Glaciimonas sp. CA11.2: one gene and its partner. The protein of the gene in region 1 interacts with the protein of each later gene in a pairwise test. Links are inferred from orthologs where the notes say so. Each region holds a gene or a part of one and is shown on either strand. Other genes may lie near its edges.

The links. The genes of interacting proteins can lie anywhere in the genome.
Region 2: the proteins of grpE (region 1) and RGU75_RS22285 interact in binary tests that used the Escherichia coli proteins (3 or more experiments, as listed by UniProt). The link is inferred for Glaciimonas sp. CA11.2 from one-to-one orthologs.

The regions. Positions count from the first base shown.
Region 1 is NZ_JAVIWL010000001.1:1,173,724-1,176,497, forward strand. It holds grpE (nucleotide exchange factor GrpE), read right to left. Parts: upstream 1,771-2,774; coding sequence 1,231-1,770; downstream 1-1,230. Other genes in the region: dnaK (molecular chaperone DnaK), read right to left, coding at 1-1,086; hemH (ferrochelatase), read right to left, coding at 2,334-2,774. UniProt on the Escherichia coli protein: Participates actively in the response to hyperosmotic and heat shock by preventing the aggregation of stress-denatured proteins, in association with DnaK and GrpE. It is the nucleotide exchange factor for DnaK and may function as a thermosensor.
Region 2 is NZ_JAVIWL010000001.1:5,154,701-5,161,223, reverse strand. What follows is about bases 2,427-5,333. They hold RGU75_RS22285 (Nramp family divalent metal transporter), read left to right. Parts: upstream 2,427-3,172; coding sequence 3,173-4,495; downstream 4,496-5,333. Other genes in these bases: RGU75_RS22275 (MSMEG_0569 family flavin-dependent oxidoreductase), read right to left, coding at 5,227-5,333; RGU75_RS22290 (glycosyltransferase), read left to right, coding at 2,427-2,933. Also shown: RGU75_RS22300 (response regulator), read left to right, coding at 1-238; RGU75_RS22295 (EAL domain-containing response regulator), read left to right, coding at 261-1,553; more of RGU75_RS22290, read left to right, coding at 1,773-2,426; more of RGU75_RS22275, read right to left, coding at 5,334-6,523. UniProt on the Escherichia coli protein: H(+)-stimulated, divalent metal cation uptake system. Involved in manganese and iron uptake. Can also transport cadmium, cobalt, zinc and to a lesser extent nickel and copper. Involved in response to reactive oxygen.

The sequences.
Region 1 (2,774 bases):
TGCATCTTTACCGAAGAATTCTTTTACTTTCTCTTGCACTTTAGGCATACGCGTCATACCACCGACCAGGATGATATCGTCGATGTCAGATACTTTGACGCCCGCGTCCTGAATCGCAATACGACAAGGTGCAATGGTCTTTTCGATCAACTCTTCGACCAAAGACTCCAGCTTGGCACGTGTCATCTTCATGGTCAGATGGACTGGTGCGCCGTTAGCCATGGCAATGTACGGCTCGTTGATTTCGGTCTGTTGTGACGATGACAACTCAATCTTAGCGCGCTCAGCGGACGCTTTAATACGTTGCAGTGCAATCGCGTCTTTACCCAGATCGATACCGTTAACTTTCTTGAACTCGTCGAGGATGTAATCAATCATGCGTTGATCGAAATCTTCACCACCGAGGAAAGTATCGCCATTAGTCGACAGCACTTCAAACTGCATTTCGCCATCAACGTCGGCGATTTCAATGATCGAGATGTCGAAAGTACCGCCACCCAAGTCATACACAGCAATCTTGCGATCACCTTTTTCGGTCTTGTCCAGTCCAAAAGCCAATGCGGCTGCGGTTGGCTCATTGATGATACGTTTCACATCAAGACCAGCAATACGGCCAGCGTCTTTGGTTGCCTGACGTTGTGCATCATTGAAGTATGCAGGAACGGTGATAACCGCTTCTGTGACTTCTTCGCCGAGGTAATCTTCAGCGGTTTTCTTCATCTTGCGCAGCACTTCTGCAGCGATTTGCTGCGGTGCCAGTTTTTTGTCGCGCACAGCAATCCATGCATCGCCGTTGTCGGCTTTAGTGATCTCGTAAGGCATTAACGAGATATCTTTTTGCACTTCTTTTTCGTCGAACTTGCGACCAATCAGACGCTTGGTTGCGTACAGCGTATTTTTTGGATTTGTGACAGCCTGACGTTTAGCAGGTGCACCGACCAAAATTTCGCCGTCTTCCTGATAAGCGATCACGGATGGCGTAGTACGCACGCCTTCGGAGTTTTCAATAACCTTAGGCTTGCCGCCTTCCATGATGGAAACACAAGAATTTGTCGTACCCAGATCAATACCGATAATTTTACCCATGATGCTGTCCTTTACTAAATTTGTTGAATTTTGATATGCTAAATATTGGGAGAAAAATCAAGCTTTCAAGCCTTTTCAGCGGAAATGAGCGATTATTTTTGATTTTCTCGCTTATTTACACGCTTATTTTCACTTAATGCCGACTTATTTACTTTGAGCAACAGTGACCAGCGCCGGACGTAACAGGCGGTCTGAAATCATGTAGCCCTTTTGCAATACGCTCACGACGGTATTTGCCTCTTGCTCGGCTGGTACCATTGAAATCGCCTGATGCTTCATCGGATCAAGACGCTCGCCCGGTTCTGGCGAAATTTCGAGAAGGCGATTTTTATCGAACGCTGCAACCAACTGCTTCAACGTCATTTCCACACCTTCCTTTAACGACTCGACAGAAGGTGTTTCCAGTTTCAATGCGATTTCCAGACTGTCCTTCACTGGAACCATTGCCTCGGCAAAATTTTCGATAGCGAACTTGCTGGCGCGCGCGATATCTTCCTGGGCACGACGACGAACGTTCTCGGTATCTGCCTTGGCACGCAAAAATGCATCTTGCAAATCAGCAATTTTGGCTAGCGCTTCTGCTAATTCGACTTCTAATGCTGATTCAGGCGTGACCGCCGCTTGTTCTTGAGCGATGGTATTTTCGGTTTCAACTTGCGCGGTCTGCTTTTCCATGTCTTCCATTCAAAAATCTCCTGCAATCAATGACTTAATGATGTGTTAAATCCGTTTAATGCGGTGTATTGCGATGTTTTAAGGTTTTGCGTCATCACGTGTGCAAAAAAAAGTTTTCCGGCGGCTTTTCGGCGCCCTTAAAACCACTTTAAAGCGGGACAAACTGATCTATGACTTGCCAAATGGGGCTATCCCCTACTTTTTCAAGGGGATTATGGCGTGTCAAATGTGTGGCGTTGCAACAATTTGTTTCACATTTTACCCCTTTGAATTTGCTGCGACGCATCAAGCGCACTATCATTTGGCTTTTACTCTTATTTATTCAAATTTCAAGGCATTCAAATTGAAAATTAAAAGTTATTAAAAGTTGACTCGTCAATAGGTGAATACCATGAAACTATCTCTCATTTCGGCCTTCATGCTGCTGTATATTTCACTAGCGGCCGGTTGGATAAGCTATTCACATTTAGTCGCGATTTATTAATAGAAAATCTATTAATTGCATTAAGGAGTAGAATCTGCCGACCACGACAGCACAGCATTCGTACCCATGATTCGTGGCATTAATTACTTCATCTCTCAGCACCGACGCGCAACGCCTCATCTTTTTGCACTTTCTCTTGCAGCTTTTGCTCAGCAACGTCATTGGGGGACAAATGGGTTGGCCAACCGATTAATTGCTCCTCTACCAACGTCGCCAAGCCTTGAATCCATGTTGATGATTCGTTCAGGCATGGGATCAGATAAAACTCCTTACCGCCTGCTTTTAAGAAATCGGCCTTTGCTTCGATACCAATCTCTTCTAATGTTTCCAGGCAATCACTGGTGAATCCTGGGCATATGACATCAACGCGCTCGACGCCTTGTTTGGCTAATTTTTCTAATGTTGGTGCAGTATATGGTTGCAGCCACTCCGCCTTCCCGAAACGCGATTGAAATGTCACCATATATTGCTCTTGTGACAAATCTAGCGCCTGTGCCAGCAATCTCGCCGTTTTATAACATTCACAGTG
Region 2 (6,523 bases), 4.0 Mb from region 1 along the record:
GGATGGATACGAAATGACTGAAAAAATTAGGCAGCACGAGAAAATTACCGGAGCGCATTTGACTATTATTGCGGTTACTGCAAATAGTACGGAGGGAGGCAGGGAGCGTTGTCTTAAGGCTGGAATGGATTGTTATATTGCGAAACCTGCTTCTACGGCCTCTCTCAAAGAGGTTCTGCAATGCTGGTTGGAACCTGATATTGAGTTGACTTCCGATATCAGCCCAGTGTTGATCTGAACGGCTAACCTAGATTGGTCTTATGAAAATTCCCTATTCTATTTTTTCTAACCAAAAGATACTGGTTCTTGAAAAAGATCAAAGTCAGCGTGCCACTCTAGTGATGTATTTGAAAGTTCTAGGAGTCGGTTTTGTGGCCGAAGCAGCTGATGCGCAACAGGCATTAGCGCTGCTTGATGGTTATGCCGAGGAGTTTGATTTCACGATCTGCGATTTACGGATGGGCGGCATGGATGGAATAGAATTTCTCCGTGAAGCGCCCCGTGCAAAAATAGGTCGAGTCATTCTTTCATCAGCGTTGGAAGATGATCTACTGTGTTCTGCAGAAGAAATAATATTAAGTTACGGCATACGACTTTCTGGTCGGATCATTAAGCCAGTTAAATTCTCTAATCTCAAAAATCTCATATCGCCGGCCTTGCATCCACAAAAAGCTGAATATGTTTTCCGCAAGAGAGTGCCGTTTCAGTGCTGGTCTAAAGAAGATCTGAGTACCGCTTTAAAACGAGGGCAATTCGTGCCCTATTTTCAACCAAAATTAGACTTTGCTACGCGCACGCCGGTCGGTGTTGAGGTTCTTGCACGATGGATGCATCCAGATCAAGGTGTGATTCCTCCGTCGCAATTTATTCCTTTGATGGAATCTGCGGGTCTGATTGATCAATTGACTGAAGATCTGCTGTGCAACGTGCTTGAGTCCACTAAAAAGTGGTATTCGATTAGGCCGGAAATCAGTATTTCTATCAATGCATCACCGTTAACCTTGGAAAATACTGCGATACCGAACAGATGGTTGGCCATTGTGAAGGAACATCAGGTAAATCCTGAGCGTATTACTATCGAGGTCACCGAGACAGCGCTTCCCAAGGACTACAAAGGATTGCTGGAAAGCGTTACCAGATTGCAAATGCACGGTTTCGGATTGTCGCTCGATGATTTCGGGACAGGTTACTCCTCATTGCAGCAATTAAGCCAGATGCCGTTTAACGAAATTAAAATCGATCAATCGTTTATCGCGTCTGCGCGAAAAAATAAGCGCTCGATTCTAATCCTCAATTCAATCGTTAATATGGCGAAAAATCTTGATCTTCGAACAGTTGCAGAAGGCATCGAATCTGAGAGTGACGCGACTTTTTTTCAAGAACTTGGCTTTGATGTAGGGCAGGGTTATCACTTCGCAAAACCAATGTCTGGGGATGACTTGGTCCGCTGGCTATCGAGCGAACAATCGGTTGCACAAAAAATACCTCAATTGTTCTCGTTACCGAAAATGGCACAATTCACTCAAACCCATAAAGCGATGAGATGGGTGTGATACGCATATTTGGCCCCGACTTTTAATCACGGCTCGCGTTAGTAAGGTTGATGAGATTGCTGACGCTGGCTAGTTCGGAGAAGTAAGTAAAAAGTGCAGTGGTGAGATGAATGCGGCGCTAAAAATCGGAACTGAAGCGCTGATATTAGTTACCCCGAACCGGTCTTTTTTAAGATTAAACCTGAGATCAATTAAGTTAACTCCAAAATGGCTGGCGCAATGAACATATTGAATATGGCTTCTTTCGGTGTTGCTGCTGCGATTCTCAGCTTTGCGACCAGTTTGTTGATTGTACTTTCACAAAATTGGCACGGTAAGCATTCTTTAGATCACGATCTTTCTGCGATACAAAAAGTCCATACAATAGCAGTCCCGCGCATTGGCGGGATCGCTGTGATGACTGGCCTCATTTTTTCAGCCATTTTTTTTGCAATCATTAGTCCGTCTCTTGTTAAGCCAATCAACATACAAGACGTGTTTTCACTCCTGCTTGCCAGTTGCCCTATTTTTCTGGTTGGTACGTTGGAAGATCTGACAAAAAGAGTATCGGTCAAGGCGCGCCTGGTAGCCAGTATGGTTTCTGCATTTCTAGCAAGCTGGTTATCTGGTGCCATCATTGATGGTCTGGACATATGGGGCTTCGACGCTTTATTAACAATCGTTCCATTTGCTATTCTTGTGACCGCTTTCGTGGTCGCTGGCGGGACCAACGCTATCAATATAATTGACGGTTTTAATGGCATCGCGGCAACCGTAGTTATTATTATGTTGGCCGCACTTGGGTATCTCGCATGGCGGTGTGGAGACGTGTTGGTGACCCAGTTGGCGTTGTTGATTGCGGGAGCTGCCTTCGGTTTTTTGGTCGTTAATTACCCGACAGGACGATTATTTCTCGGAGATGGCGGGGCTTATCTTTTGGGTTTTTTGGTTTCCGAGGTCATGATATTGCTACTTATACGCAATCCTTCGATCAACGCATGGCAGGTATTGGCAATCTGTGCGTACCCTATTATTGAAGTGCTATATAGTATCTATCGTAGGAAGATCGTCCGAAAAATGAGTCCCGGACATGCAGATCGCCTGCATCTTCATGCCCTGATTTATCGTCGTGTCGTGTGTCAAATGCTGCGTCATAACCCTGCCAGGCCATGGCTACGTAATGCGGCGGTGGTGTGCTTTGTCGGCACTTGGGTGGCGGTCATGTCATTCATTGCAGTTGTCGCTGGTGATACGATAGTGAGTGCTTTAGTTATCGTCGCGCTGCAAGTTGGCTCGTACCTTGCGATCTATGCGCGCCTGGTGCGAGGGCATTGGCGCTGGTATACGGTTAGGGTAGTTTCTGGCAGCTTGTTGATCGTCCCGGATATCAAAATACCCTAGCAGATCGTTTGTTCACGGTGTTTGGGTGTTTTTGTTATGGATTGGTTTTCAAGCAAAAACGATGGTAAAACTCGTTAGTTGTAAAGGAATATCTACCCATGCTGGGACGTTTGCAAGAGCGGGTAGGGTGTTTGGCATAAAGTCGTTACACTAGTGATGCATTATTTGATAGGCTTCAAACCATCGCAGAGCACCAGCCTTGCGATTGAATCAAATTCATCCTCGTGTACTGAAAAACTATGTTTGGTTTACCTACTACGGCCACTGCGCCATTCTGCCCGTCTGAAGTCGTCGGTACGGTAGCAGTTTCTCCCACTGCACCGCTATGGCGAAAAATAGTCCGCTTTACTGGTCCAGGTTTGTTGGTCTCAATCGGTTACATGGACCCCGGAAATTGGGCGACCGATATTCAGGCTGGATCACAATTCGGCTATAGCTTGCTTTTTGTGGTGATTTTGTCGAGCCTTGCTGCGATCGTGTTGCAGTGTCTGAGTATGCGACTCGGTATTGCCACCCAAAAAGATCTAGCAGTGCATTGCCGCGAACAATACAGTCCACGTGCGGGCAAAACTCTGTGGTTTTTTGCTGAGGTTTCGATCATCGCGTGTGATGTTGCCGAGGTATTGGGAAGCGCACTGGCGTTCAAGTTACTGTTTGGCGTATCGCTGGTGACTGGGGTATTGCTGACGGCATTTGATACGATTATCGTGCTCGGTCTTAAAGGAAAAGGCTTTCGGCAGATTGAGGCAATCATTCTTGGTTTGATTCTCACCATCAGTGTTTGTCTGTTTGCCGAACTGTTATTTGTCAAGCCAGACTGGAGCGCCGTCGCCGCTGGCGCGATCCCGTCGTTAAAAGCGCTGGCCGGCCAAGAACCGCTTTATTTGGCTATTGGCATTCTTGGTGCGACGATCATGCCGCATAATCTCTATTTGCACTCTTCGATTGTCCAGACTCGCGTGGTTGAGAGTAATGATCGCAGCCGGCAGCAGGCGATCCGGTTTTCACGTCTGGATACGATATTTTCCCTGATGGTCGCGCTAGTGATCAATGTCGCTATTCTGGTTTTGGCTGGCGCTGCCTTTCACACCAGCGGTAGTCACGTTGCTGTGGAAATCGACGAAGCGTTCCACTTACTAGACCCGATTGCGGGCACCGCCGTGGCAGGTATTTTATTTGGCGTGGCCTTGCTGGCCTCAGGCCAAAGCTCGACATTTACCGGAACAATCGCAGGCCAGGTCATTATGGATGGTTTTCTAAAAATAAAAATACCCTGCTGGCAGCGCCGCTTGATTACACGCAGCCTGGCTTTGGTGCCGGCATTGATTGGTGTAATCTTGTGGGGCGAACATTCTGTGGGACGTTTGTTGGTGATGAGTCAGGTCGTATTGAGCCTTCAATTACCTTTTGCCATGTATCCGTTGATTAAGCTTACTAGTCGCCGCGACTTAATGGGAGTCTTTGCCAATTCGCTGACAACCTCGGCGCTGTCATGGATGTTGTTCGTTGTTATTTCTGCAGCGAATATCTGGTTGGTTTTACAGGCATTTGGGATGCAATAGCCCATTGGTCTATGGAGATACCGCTTGTGCGATGGTGTCTTTCCCTAAAGAAATTGCGGCAATAAAAATCGTCGAAAGATTTGCGCGCGCAGCTTCCGGTAACGCGAGAGTCGCCTCAGTGTCGAAAATTTACATAAGATTTCTTTGCGCTGTTGATTTTTTGGATGATTCAGTGTGATAATTAAATTATCGAAATGTGATGAGGGATTTGTCACCACATTGTTGAATGTTGTGTTTTAACGCTATATTTACCATTGTGAAGACATTTTTTATCAAGTTTGAATTAGGTGTTGTGCGTTTGTTGAAGGGCTGCTATACTTCAGTCCTTCGTTAGTTAGCTTTAAATGTTTTTTGCGATTTTAAGTAAAGCATAGCCGATACAAGAGTAGATTCACCTTTCGCCGAGGTCACTCTCCAGATAGGTTTGGATTTCGGGAATCTCCTCCTGTATCGGTTAGCAAAGAAAACGCGGGAGTAGCTCAGTTGGTAGAGCGATACCTTGCCAAGGTATAGGTCGAGAGTTCGAGCCTCTTCTCCCGCTCCAAAATAAGAAAGGAAGCCCAAAAGGCTTCCTTTTTTTATTGTTGGTTTGGTGCAGTTAATTCCCCGGTCAGCCAGCCAGAGCTGCGCTTTTGTCCTTCGGTTTAGTTCTTATTTTTTATCTTTACTTGAATCTGTCTCGTCCTAATATTTAAGTTGATGGTCAGTGAGCGCAAATTTGATGCGTAATTTTAACAATTAAGCGCTGATTTATTTTGCACTTCTAGTTGTGTTGATTGCACAGATATCTTCATGGTAGGCAGGTTTTTATCGCGATGTCGGACAATGTGTTCCAGCAAATATCCGGCATCTCGTGCAATGCCCGAAAATCGTCCCGATCCCCATGTGTATTGCCAAGGCAAGCCAAGAAAATACAGCCCCGCAATGTCTGTCACGCCGCGCGTGTGGCCCGGATAGCCGCGTGCATCAAAGATGGTTTCTTCGATCCAGCTAAAATCGGTACGGAAGCCGATGCACCAGATGACCGCGGCAATGTTATTGCTGCCCATATTAAGACGTTGCGGCGCATCCGCTGGTGGCTCCCAGAGCGGCACGTAGCGTGCTTCCTTTGGTGCATCAATGGCATTGTCGGCGATAAATTTATCGATATTGTTTTTGATGTTTTCGGAGGCCGCATCGGCACTGTCGAGGTTATTTTTTAATTCGCTGCCGAACGTTGCGATACCATCGGCGAACGTCTCGAAGCGACCATATAATTGCATTCCTTCCAGCGCAAATTTGCGCAAATCAATATCGCGTCCACCGTCACGTCCAGTGACGTAGTGATTGGTTTTTTCGCGCACGCCCGTGCCAAGCGGATGGCGCTCAACGGGAAGGTCGTAATACTTCATGTGGTCAAGCCATTCCACCACATCCTTGCCACGATAGGTGCGTGCAACGCGCGGTGCATCACCGACGCATAAGTGCACGCGGCGGCCGGTGAGATGGAGATCCTCAGCTATCTGGCAACCGGATTGTCCTGTACCAACGACCAAAATATCGCCAGGTGGAAGTGACTCAGGATTGACGTAATCAGACGAATGTAATTGCACGATGTGATCGGGTAATTTTTCTGCCGCGCCTGGGATTATTGGTATGTGATAACCACCGATGGCAACCACAACCTGATCAGCTGTCAGGTTGCCTTTGGTTGTTTCGATTTCAAACACGTTTGCAGCATTGCGAAGCAGCCTTGTAACTCCGACGCCCTCGGCGGCAGGTGGTTCGAATGAGGCGACGTATCGGTCAATGTAGTCGACGATATCATCTTTTTTCATGAATCCGTACGGATCGTTTCCAGTATAAGGAAATCCCGGTAATGTGCATTGCCAATTGGGTGTCACCAGACAAAACGTGTCCCAGCGTTCGCTTCTCCAGGCGTGGCCGATACGGTTCTTTTCAAGAATAAGGTGGTCAATGCATTGCTGCTTCAGGTTGTAGCTCATCGACAATCCGGCTTGGCCGCCGCCGATAATCAATACCGAATAA